3 regions of the Streptomyces sp. NPDC048560 genome follow, and region 1 is predicted to be linked to each of the others. Evidence: riboswitches for the same ligand, from Rfam matches in the RefSeq annotation. Region 1 holds a riboswitch; each other region holds the start of a gene.
The links. Region 1 has a riboswitch for cyclic di-AMP ahead of AB0C82_RS29680 (transglycosylase SLT domain-containing protein). Riboswitches for the same ligand answer to the same signal wherever they lie in the genome.
Positions count from the first base shown of each region.

Region 2: another riboswitch for cyclic di-AMP. It lies ahead of AB0C82_RS26570 (C40 family peptidase); the one in region 1 lies ahead of AB0C82_RS29680 (transglycosylase SLT domain-containing protein).
Region 3: another riboswitch for cyclic di-AMP. It lies ahead of AB0C82_RS11165 (LysM peptidoglycan-binding domain-containing M23 family metallopeptidase); the one in region 1 lies ahead of AB0C82_RS29680 (transglycosylase SLT domain-containing protein).

Region 1 covers NZ_JBEZIJ010000012.1:246,148-249,906, forward strand. The annotation lists gene AB0C82_RS29665 (bifunctional GNAT family N-acetyltransferase/ATP-binding protein) at 1-692, shown strand, start outside; gene AB0C82_RS29670 (DUF5988 family protein) at 791-997, shown strand; gene AB0C82_RS29675 (hypothetical protein) at 1,557-1,721, opposite strand; cyclic di-AMP (ydaO/yuaA leader) riboswitch at 1,805-1,991, shown strand; gene AB0C82_RS29680 (transglycosylase SLT domain-containing protein) at 1,996-2,844, shown strand; gene AB0C82_RS29685 (GNAT family N-acetyltransferase) at 2,949-3,449, shown strand; gene AB0C82_RS29690 (PepSY domain-containing protein) at 3,555-3,759, opposite strand, start outside.
Region 2 covers NZ_JBEZIJ010000010.1:282,667-286,425, reverse strand. The annotation lists gene AB0C82_RS26580 (ATP-dependent Clp protease proteolytic subunit) at 1-533, shown strand, start outside; gene AB0C82_RS26575 (hypothetical protein) at 541-849, shown strand; cyclic di-AMP (ydaO/yuaA leader) riboswitch at 1,220-1,403, shown strand; gene AB0C82_RS26570 (C40 family peptidase) at 1,407-1,877, shown strand; gene AB0C82_RS26565 (LysE family translocator) at 1,895-2,536, opposite strand; gene AB0C82_RS26560 (LysR family transcriptional regulator) at 2,609-3,523, shown strand; gene AB0C82_RS26555 (ATP-binding protein) at 3,711-3,759, opposite strand, start outside.
Region 3 covers NZ_JBEZIJ010000003.1:276,655-280,413, forward strand. The annotation lists gene AB0C82_RS11150 (XRE family transcriptional regulator) at 1-234, shown strand, start outside; gene AB0C82_RS11155 (DUF6126 family protein) at 281-454, shown strand; gene AB0C82_RS11160 (tyrosine-protein phosphatase) at 468-1,280, opposite strand; cyclic di-AMP (ydaO/yuaA leader) riboswitch at 1,891-2,062, shown strand; gene AB0C82_RS11165 (LysM peptidoglycan-binding domain-containing M23 family metallopeptidase) at 2,067-3,047, shown strand; gene AB0C82_RS11170 (SGNH/GDSL hydrolase family protein) at 3,279-3,759, shown strand, end outside.

The DNA.
Region 1 (3,759 bases):
GGCACGGAGTCGTCCCGCCCCGCGCGATCGCCCTCTTCGGTCCACCGGGGACCGGGAAGACGACGTTCGCCCGGGCCATCGCCTCACGTCTCGGGTGGCCTTTCGTAGAACTGCTGCCGTCCCGCCTCGCCGACGAGGGCAATCTCGCGGCCGCCCTGCGCACGGCGTTCGCCCGGATAGCGGAACTGGAACGGGTGCTGGTCTTCATCGACGAGGTCGAGGAGATCGCCCCCGTACGCGGCGAGCGCCAGGAGCCGGGTATGCACGGCGTCACCAACGAACTCCTCAAGCTCATCCCCGGTTTCCGGGAGCACGACGAGCGGCTGCTGGTGTGCGCCACCAACTCCATCCGCTCACTGGACCCGGCCTTCCTCCGTCCGGGTCGCTTCGACTACCTGGTCCCGATCGGCACCCCGGACGTGGCGGCGCGGGCGGCGATCTGGTCCCGGCATTCGGCACGGCGGGACGACGTCGACGTGGACGCGCTGGTCGCGGCGAGCGAGCTCTTCACCCCGGCAGATATCGAGCACGCGGCACGCACCGCCGCCCAGGCCGCCTTCGAACGCGATGTGGCCGAGGCCGGCGCGGACACCGACGACTATCTCGCCGCGCTCAGCCAGTGCCGGCCGACGGTCACCCCCGCGGTCATCGCGGAGTTCACCGCCGACATCACCACTCACGCCCGGACCTGAACGGATGCGCGGCCGCCCGTCGCTCCGCCCTCCCGCGCGATGCCGTGACGTCGGCGCGTCACGGCGGAGGCGGGCAGCGCTCCGGGCAGACTTTCCCCATGGCCAACGTAACGAAAGCCGCCCTCGAAGGCGGCCCCGGGGATCTCCCCGAGCGGATCGTCCCCGTCACCGAGTCCGGGCTCGACGTCAAGATCCCGTTCCGGGGCGGGTACGAGCACTTCAGGGCGACGGACCGCCGGAAGGAAACGACGGAGGGCCCGTTGCCGGTCTACGAATGGTGGGAGCGCACGGAAGTACCCGGCTAGAAGCCCGCGCCCCGCTCCCCCGGTACGCACCCCGTCGCGGCCCGCGCATACGAGCGCAGCGCACTGACGACCTCCGGTCGTGAGCGGCGGCCCGCCGGCACGTCCATCTGATACCCGTCCTCCATCGCCACGAAGTCCGACTCGTGTGCGCGATGTCCGACAGCGCGAAGTGCCCCTGAGTCTCACCGAGCACCAGGATCCCCTGGTACACGCCGATCTGGCGTTCCGTCAGGACGCTGTCCAGGCCGGCGGCCTTCGGGTCGCGCAGGGTGCGGGGCCAGCACTCGAAGAGAAGCCGTGGCGGCTGGTCCTGCGGGCCGGCTGCCATGCCGGACGCGATGCAGGTACGCAGCCGGTCCCGGGCGTCCGTGTGCCGCTCGGCCGCCATGTCACGGTCCCGGCGGAAGCGCTCGATCGCCTGTCGACGTCCTCGATGCCTGCCGCTGCCGCCGTACGGAGGATCGCTCCGGCCCTACCCCGGGCACCCGAGCCGTACACATATGACTAAATAATCCCAATACGGACTTTTGAAGCAATAATCTTCTATAACCCATAGCATTCATTTCACCCGAACCGCACCGGTATCACCTTCGCGCAAATCGCCCTTTTCGGACTCAGTGGCCAGCGTCACGTCCACGATCGGCAGATTCCCGACATGCACCGCGGATCCCTTGCGCGAGAAGAGAGTTGGCTTCGCGGTTCGGGTGAATCCATTCACGATCATGTTTTTCGATCTTGCAAATGAATTGTGATCCGGAATTCGGGACTTGTCCCTTTCGGCATTTCTCGCCTACGGTCACCCTCAATCCGGATGGAACGCCGAATCCTGCCGCTGTCCGGAAACCCAGACCACTCACGCCCGGCAGGAGCGGGGGACCCAGGTAAGTCGCCGATCCGTTATGCGGAACGGCTCGGGGTTAAGTCGCAGTCACCTGCGGCCAGGCATCTCCAGCCTGAACCCGACAGCTCACCTCGTAGGCACCGGAGAGGAATTCACCATGCCCACGATGGGTAAGCACCGCCGTACCAAGCGCAGCCCGCTGTCCCGTGGCCTCGTCGCCGTAACCGCAGGCGGAGCCGTTCTCGCACTTCCGGTGATCGGCGCCACCACCGCGTCCGCCGCACCGGCACAGTCCGTCACCGCCGAAAGGGCGGGTGTATCGGCGGCCGCCCCCGCCAAGGCAATCACCGCGCAGAAGGCCGGAATCACCACCTATTCCGTCGTCAAGGGTGATTCCCTGTACAAGATCGCCGACGGGCATTCCCTGGACGGCGGCTGGCAGCGGCTGTACAAGGACAACAAGAAGGCCGTCGGCGACAATCCCGGGCTTATTCGCCCGGGCCTCGAGCTGGCGATCGGCGCCAAGTCGAAGGCCAAGGCCTCGGGTTCGTCCGAGCGCACCGCGACGGCCGACCGCGCCGACCGCGCCGACCGCTCGGAGCGGTCGAGCGCTCCCGTCGCGAAGAAGGCCGCCGCTCCCGCCGCCGCTCCGGCAGCCGCCCCGGCCGCCGCGCCCGCGACGTACACGAACGACCTCGACGGCTGGATCAAGGAGTCGCTGGCCGTCATGGCAGCGAACGGCATCCCCGGCACCTACGAGGGCATCCACCGCAACATCATGCGTGAGTCCTCGGGCAACCCGCAGGTCGTCAACAACTGGGACTCGAACGCAGCTGCGGGCACCCCGTCCAAGGGCCTCCTTCAGGTGATCGACCCGACGTTCCAGGCGTACCACGTGCCCGGCACGTCGATGGACAGCTTCGACCCGGTCGCCAACATCACCGCGGCGTGCAACTACGCCGCCGACAGGTACGGCTCCATCGACAACGTCTTCGGCGCGTACTGATCCCCTGGCCTCGGCCGCGGTGTCACTGCCGGGTGGTGAGGGTCCGACGGGCCCTCACCACCCGGCAGTTCCGCGTGTGCACAGGCCGTGGAAGACTCGCCCCCATGCCCGAACTCCAGCTCCTGCGCCCCGATCACGCCGCAGCCCTGTTCGCCTTCGAGCAGGAGAACCGCGCCTACTTCGCCGCCTCGGTCCCGGACCGCGGCGACGACTACTTCGCACGGTTCGACGCACGGCACAGCAGCCTCCTGGCCGAACAGGCCGAGGGGCTGTGCTACTTCCACGTGCTGGTGGGTGCGGACGGCGAGGTGCTGGGCCGGGTGAACCTGGTGGACGTCGCGGACGGTTCCGCCGACCTCGGGTACCGCATCGCGGAGAAGGCAGCCGGGCGGGGCCTGGCCACGACCGCGGTCCACCGCATATGCGTCCTGGCCGCCACCGACTACGGCCTGACGGCGCTGCGGGCCTCGACGACCCTGGACAACGCCCGCTCCCAGGCCGTGCTGACCCGCACCGGTTTCGTGCGCACCGGTGAGACCGTGCTCGACGGCCACCCGGGGCTGTCCTACGAACGGCCGCTGGACCCACAGGCGCTGCTCCCCTGACCCGACGGTCCTGGGGAGCAGCGCGTGGCCCACGTAAGGGGGCGGTGGCGAGCCGGGGCCGGCCCGCCACCGCCGCGGGCAGGGCTGCGCCGCCCGATGTCGGCGTCAGTCGCGGACGGTCTCCTCGCGGACGATCGAGCCGCTGACCGCGTCGACCTCGAATTCGGTCTTGTTCCAGTCCTTGGCCACGACATCGACCGCCCACACCAGGGTGTCGTCGTCGTTCGTGTCCAGGCCCATCGACGTGACAGTCCCCTTCTTCTTGTCCGTCGCCACCTTGGCCGCCTGCGCGGGCGTCTGCTTGGCCTCG
Region 2 (3,759 bases), on a different contig from region 1:
TCGTCTTCCTGGGAACGGCCGTGGACGACACCGCGACGACCGACCTCATCGCCCAGTTCATGTACCTGGAGCATGCGGAGCCCGACCGGCCGATCTCGCTGTACATCAACTCGCCCGGCGGAGCGTTCACCGCCATGGCCGCGATCTACGACACGATGCAGTACCTCACCTGCGAGGTGGAGACCTTCTGCCTCGGCCAGGCCGGCTCCTCCGCGGCCGTCCTGCTCGCGGCCGGCGCCCCGGGCCGGCGACATGCCCTGCCCGGCGCCCGGGTAGTCATCCAGCAGCCCTCCCTGCCCGAGCCGGTGCGGGGGCAGCCGTCCGATCTGGAGATCGAGGCACGGGAGTTGATGCGTGAGCGCGAGATGCTCACGCGGATGCTGGTCCGGCACACCGGCCGGTCCGTGGAGCAGGTCGGCGCCGACCTCGACCGGGACACCTTCCTCGACGCCGCGGCCGCCAAGGCGTACGGGGTGGTGGACCACGTCATGGAGAACCGCAGCCCGTCCCAGCCGCCGCACACCGCGAGGTGAACCGCCCATGCGCCCACCGGAGTTCCCGCCGCTCCCCGCACTGACCCGTGCCGAGGGGGAGTTCATCGACTGCTACCTGGAAGTGCTCGACCAGGTGGGCCGGATCAACCCGGCCCGCGGCAGTGACACCTACAGCGCCCTCCGGGCGGCGCAGGCACTGGCGTCCCGGGCGGCAGCGCTGCGGGACGCCCTCGCCTCCATGCACGAACGGGGCGAGACGCAGATCCACGCGGGCACCCTGGCGCGGGCGCTGCGGGTGCTCGACGGGGAACGCCGCGCCGCGCGCGTCACCGTGCCCCCCGTCGGCACGAGTTGATCAATCGCTGAGCCACCCGCCTTCCGGCCTCCTCCAGGACTTCCCGAGCGCCCTGCGGCGACACCGTGCGACACGCCCGGTGCCCAGACCGAATTGCCTCGCTCGTTCGGCGTAGGCCGTCACTCTCACGAGGGACGGCTCAACTTGCGCAACCTGCCTGGACTGTGAGCGGAATTCAGCGCTCCGCCGCTGGTACGAGGCCGGTCGGGCACTCCGTCACCCGTCTCGAATCCACCCTGTCCACCCGAATGGATCAGTCGTGACGAGCCTCACATAACACCGTTTCAGCTCGGAAAACAGGCACCGGGTGAGTCAAGATCCCTGGGACGACAAGCCCCCGCCACCGCGGCGGGGCGGTCCGGGCGGACGCCGAGTCCTGCCGCTGTCCGGATGACTGGTCGACAGGAGTGGATCGGCAGGAGTGGAGGACCCGAGCACAACGGGCCGACCGGGAAACCGGCCGTCCCTCGGGGTGAAGCCGCCGCGTGCGGCCGGGCAACTTCGCCAGCCCGAACCCGACAGGTCATCCTTCACAGGCGGCTGACGAAGGGTTGCGCATGTCTGCGCAGGTTCATGTCCCGTCACTTCTCGCCCGGGCCGGTACGGCCTCGGTCCTCACTCTCGCGATCGGCACCACCATGCTGGCCCCGGGCGTCGTGAACGACGCCGAGGCCGCGACCCACTCGACGAAGGCGCTCAGCATCGCCGCCTCGAAGAAGGGCTCGCCCTACAAGTACGGCGCCGCCGGCCCCCGCCGTTTCGACTGTTCGGGGCTCACGCTGTACGCGTTCAAGAGGGTGGGCAAGAAGCTCCCCCGCACGGCTCAGCAGCAGTACAACAAGACCCGGCACATCGCCTCGTCGCAGCGACAGCGCGGCGATCTGGTCTTCTTCCATTTCGGCCGGAGCGTCTACCACGTGGGCATCTACGCCGGCCACGGCCGGATCTGGCACTCCCCGAAGTCCGGGTCCGTCGTGCGCCTGGAGCGGATCTGGTCCAAGAGCGTCTGGTACGGGCGGGTGCGATGACCGGCGCCCCCGCTGCCTCAGTGCAGCAGGGGGCCGCCCACCAGCACGAGCCCGAGCGCGGTGAGCGCCGCGCCGCTGCCGCCCTCGATCGCCCTGGCGGTACGCGGCCGGCGCAGCCACCGGCCGAGCCGGTCCACGAGCAGGGCCACGGCCGGGAACCAGATCAGCGCCAGCAGCACCACGACCGCGGCGAGCAGCAGCGTCCTCGGCAGCGGCGGCTGCCCGTCCGGCACGAACTGGGGCAGCAGGCTGAGGAAGAGCACCGGCGCCTTGGGATTCAGGGCGTTGGTCAGGAAACCCTGCCGCAACGAGGGCCCGAGTGCTTCGGCCGCCCTTCCAGGTGCCGCGTCCGCGTCCGCCCCGGCCCCCGCCGGGGGCCGCCGCAGCGCGTACAGCGCGCTGAGTCCGAGGTAGAGCACGTACGCGCCGCCGAGCAGCTGGACGGTGCGGAAGAGCACGGGCATCGTCACCAGCACGGCGGCGAGGCCCGCCACGGCGAGCGCGGTGTGGACGAGCAACCCTGCGGCGACGCCCACCGCTGCGGCCACCCCGGCCCGGCGCGAGTCCAGGGCATTGCGTACGACCACGGTGAAGTCGGCACCCGGCAGCGCCACCATCGCGGCGGCCACCCCGGTGAAGGCCAGCAGTTGTGCATCCATGGGTACACCATGGACCGGACGGGCCTTTAGCATGTACTTGCAATCTCCTGGGTCTGCCAAAAGGAACGCTTAATGTACGACCCGACGCGCCTGTCGGCGCTGGTGGCGGTCGCCGAGTCCGGGTCGATCACGCGCGCCGCGGCCCGCCTCGGATACACGGCCCCGGCGCTCTCCCAGCAGCTGGCGAAACTGGAGCGGGAAGCGGGCGCGGAGCTGTTGGTGCGCCACCACCGCGGAGCACGGCTCACGGCGGCCGGGGAACTGCTGGCCGGCCGGGCCAGGCGGGTGCTGGACGAGATGGACCAGGCCCGGCACGAGCTGGCGAGGCTCGCCGGGCTGTCGGGCGGCCGGCTGCGCGTCGCCACCTTCACCACGGCCGGGATCCATCTGCTGCCTCCGGTGCTGAGCGCGTTCCGGCGCGCCCATCCGGACGTCGAGCTGACCGTCACCGACCTGGAGCCGCCCGACGGGGTCGCCGCCGTCGCCGCGGGGGAGGTCGATCTGGCGCTGACCCACGCGTACGAACCGGCGGTCGCCGATCCGCCACCCGCGGGGGTGGTCGTCGAGCCGCTGCTGGTCGAAGAGCTCGTGCTGGTCACCGCCGTCGGGCAGGTCCTCTCGGAGGGCACGGGGCGGCTGCCGGTCACCGAGCTCGCCGGCCGTCCCCTGATCAGCAGTGCGCCGACGCATCCGCCCCGGCGCGGGGTGGAGAGCGCCCTGGCCGAGGCGGGGGCGACCCCGGCCGTGGTCTGCGAGTCCCCCGGCTACGCACTGGTGTGTGCGCTGGTGAGCGCCGGCCTCGGCGCGGCCGTGGTGCCGGAGATGGTCGCCGCGATGTCTCCGACGCCACTCGCGGTGCGGCGGCTCGACCCCGCCGGTTTCCGGCGGACCATTTCGGTCGTTCATCGGGGCGACCGTGCGACGGCGGCGGCAGCGACCCTCACGGCTCTGCTGCGCAGCGGCTTCGGCCGCGCCGCACCGGCGTGACGACGACCGCTTCGGCCGGGCCGCGACGGAGGGGAACGGACCCCGTGCATCCGCGTCGTGACGACGCCCTTTTCGTCCGAGCCGCGACGGCGCGAGGACGGACCCGTGCGGGCGGGGCGCCACTGCGTCGCCCGGAACCCCTACGGACGTGCCGCCAGGGCGTGCTGACGGACCGTTTCGCCCGAGGTCAGCTCTGGACCGGTGCGGTCCAGGGAAGCGCGATCGAGACCGTCTTG
Region 3 (3,759 bases), on a different contig from region 1:
GTGCGCGTCCACCCCGGCGAGGAGTGGCTGTACGTACTGGAGGGCCGCCTGACCGTCGGTCTCGGCGAGACCGTGCACGACCTCGGTCCCGGAGACAGCGCGCACTTCGACTCGCTGACCCCGCACCGGATCGCCGCCGCCGAGCGCGGCGGCGCCGAGCTGCTCTTCCTCCACACACTGCTGCAGAGCCCGGCCGCCGAGCTCTGTCTGGGCAGCGGGCTCCACCGCCGCTGATCCCCGGCTCCTGACGGGCCCGCCCTCACACCGAAAGAGGACTGTCATGACCGATTCGGAACACTACGATCCCCTCAGCCCGAGGTCCCGCAAGGGCTACGAGACGCAGGAGCGGAAGTTCCCGCGCGGCGTCGTGATCCGGCTGATCGCCTACCTGGTCGCCGGGCACGTCTTCGCGGCCTTCCTCTACGTGCTGTTCGAGGTGGCGGGCAAGGGCTGAGACGGGGGAGCGGTCACGCCTCCTCGGTGAGGCGCTCCCGCAGCCGCGCACGCGTCTCGGGGGAGAGCTTCAGCCCTTCGCCGAGGTAGCGCTCGGTACCGCCCCAGACCTCCTCGATGGTGCTGAAGGCGGCGGCCAGATATTCGGCGCGCGCGCCGAAGAGCGGGTTCAGGAGCTCCATGACCTCGTCGGACATACCGACCGCCGAGGTGTCGCTGCGCTTCACCTTGTACCGGCGGTGGGCGTCGTTCGACATCAGGTAGTCCGCCTCGATGGCCTCGCGCTCCACACCGACGGCGAGCAGCGACACCGCTATCGAGAGCCCGGCCCGGTCCTTGCCCGCGGCGCAGTGCATCAGGGCCGGGACGCTGTCCTCGGCCAGGGCGTGCAGCACCCGGCTGTGCTCAGCGGTGCGGTCCTTGATGATCGAGCGGTACGAGGCGATCATCCGGTCCGCCCCCTTGCCGTCCGCGAGGATCGAGCGCAGCTGCTGGATGTTGCCGTCGCGGACGAGCCGCCAGAACTCGGCGCCGTCGGCCGGGTCCGAGAGCGGGATGTTGACGTTGCGTACGCCTGCCAGCTCCACGTCGTGGCCGTCGAGCCTGTGGTCGGCGGCGTTGCGGAAGTCGAAGATCGTGTGCAGCCCGAGCTTGTCGAGGAACACCGTGTCCTGCTCGGTGGCCTGCGCCAGGTGACCACTGCGGTAGAGCCGCCCGAACCGCACCCGCCGGCCGTCCGTGGTCGGCAGGCCCCCGACGTCACGGAAGTTGCGGACACCGGTCAGCTCGGTGTGCGACGGGGGGACCTGCGGCAGCTGCTGCGTCACGCTGACTCCTGGAGTGTCTGGCGTCGGCGCTGCTCGCCGACGAGGGCACGGATGTGACGATACGACATTGATTCCTCAGGCAATCATCTTGCCCCGGAGCTCTCCGTTCCGTCCGGCTCGCGCGCCCCGAGAAGTGGCAATGTAGTGATTTGCCCGAATTTGAGGGCCAGGGTGATCGGGGTGGACGCGAGAGGCGGAGCTCGCCGCTCGGCGGAGTTGCCGAAAGCCACCCGTCGTACGTCACGAACCCCGACTCGCGGCCGCGTCCGGGGGTCCGCACCGGGCTCCTGGGTGAGCCGGGCGCCAAGGTGCCGAGGCTCCGTGGCCCTCCAGGATCCGGTCATGTCCGTATTGCTGCATTTAGCAGAACATGCCCTGCTTATGGGGGAGATGGCGGACGACTGGTGAGCGGGATCATATCCGTGACGGTGTGTGGCGGCCCGGCCGACGGCTATTCCTTTCGCCGCATGGAATGCCAAGATCCGTAATCCACGGAGTGTGACCGGAAATCCGTGCCGGAATTGAATCGCGCATTCCGGTAGGTCGGACATGGCTTGTTAGGGCCGTCCTTACTCGCTTACGGTCACCGTCAATCCGGACGGACCGCCTAATCCTGCCGCCGCCCGGAATCCGCATCCACTCACGTGTGGCAGGAGCGGGGGACCCAGGTAAGCCGCCGTCCCGGAGGAATCCGGAACGGCTCGGGGTGAAGTCGCGACAGTGCGACCGGGCATCTCCAGCCCGAACCCGACAGCTCACCTCGTAGGCGCCGGAGAGGAATGCCCCATGCCCGCAAAGGGTAAGCACCGTCGTACCAAGTCCAGCCCGATCGCCCGTGGCATCCTCGCCGCAGGCGCCGGCGGCGCCGTCCTCGCCCTTCCGCTGATCGGCGCCACCGGAGCGAACGCGGCGGAGCAGGCCGCCCCCGCCAAGAAGGTCTCCGCCGCCTCGGTCGCAGCCGCGCACACCGCGCCCGTCGCCGTGTCCAAGGCAGCCCCGAAGACCTACTCCGTGGTCGCCGGCGACTATCTGTCGAAGATCGCCGCCGAGCAGAAGATCAAGGGCGGCTGGCAGAAGCTGTACGAGGACAACCGAGAGGTCGTCGGCAAGAACCCGAGCCTGATCTTCCCGGGCACCGAACTCACCCTGGGTGCCAAGGCGTCCGGTCCGGCCAAGGCCGCTCCTTCGAAGGCTCCCGCCCCCGAGGCCGCCGAGCCGAAGGCCGCGGCCCCCGCGTCCGCGGCCCCCGAGACCGCCGCCCCGAAGGCGGAAACGCCCTCCGACCCGGCCCCCGCCGCCGCCGATTCGGCCACCTCCACGGACACCGGCGCCTCCGCCGGTGCCTCGGAGAGCAGCAGCTCCGGCTGGGCGGCCCCCGTGGCCGACGCGACCGTCACCACGCCGTACCGGGCCTCCGGCTCCATGTGGTCCAGTGGCTACCACACCGGTGCGGACTTCCAGGCCGCCTCCGGCACCAGCGTCCGGGCCATCGGCCCCGGCACCGTCGTTTCGGCCGGCTGGAGCGGTGCGTACGGCAACGAGGTCGTCATCAAGCACGAGGACGGCATGTACTCCCAGTACGCCCACCAGACCTCGCTCGACGTCTCGGTCGGCGACACGGTGACGGGCGGCCAGCAGATCGGCCTCTCCGGTTCCACCGGCAACTCCAGCGGCCCGCACCTCCACTTCGAGGTCCGCACCGGCCCGAGCTACGGCTCGGACGTCGACCCGGTCTCGTACCTGCGTCAGCACGGCGTCTCCATCTGAGACGAGCGGCAGTGAGGAAGGGCGGTGCGCGGCGGCGCACCGCCCTTCCTCGTGTTCCCGCCGGGGCATCGGTTCCCGCCACTTATTCCGGCTTTACCAAAAACTGACCGGGTGGTTTATCTCACCACCCGTCAACCCCTTATTACGGTCGCGTAGGTCACATTGGCGGGTGCAGGATATGCGCTTGTGGCAGACGATTCGAAACTCAGTCAGCGTGGTCTTCAGGGCGTCATCGGCGTCAAGGGCGTCATAGGGTCGTACGCGGCGATCGGCGACAGCTTCACCGAGGGCGTCGGCGACCCCGGACCCGACGGGACCTTCGTCGGCTGGGCGGACCGCTTCGCGGTGCTGCTGGCGGATCAGCTCCCGGACCCCCACGCGGCCACGGGGCTCACCGCTTCCCGGCACGGCGATTTCCGGTACGCGAATCTCGCGGTACGCGGCCGGCTCCTCGACCAGATCGTCGAGGAACAGGTCCCGCGGGCCAAGGAGCTGGCGCCCGACCTCGTGAGCTTCTGCGCGGGCGGCAACGACATCCTGCGGCCGGGCAGCGACCCCGACGACGTGGCCGAGCGTCTGGAGCGCGCCGTCGCCGAACTCGCCGGAGCTGTCGGCACCGTCATGATCACCACCGGCTTCGACCCCCGCCACATGCCGGTGCTGCGGCACCTCAGGGGCAAGATCGCCACCTACACCGCCCATGTGCGCTCCA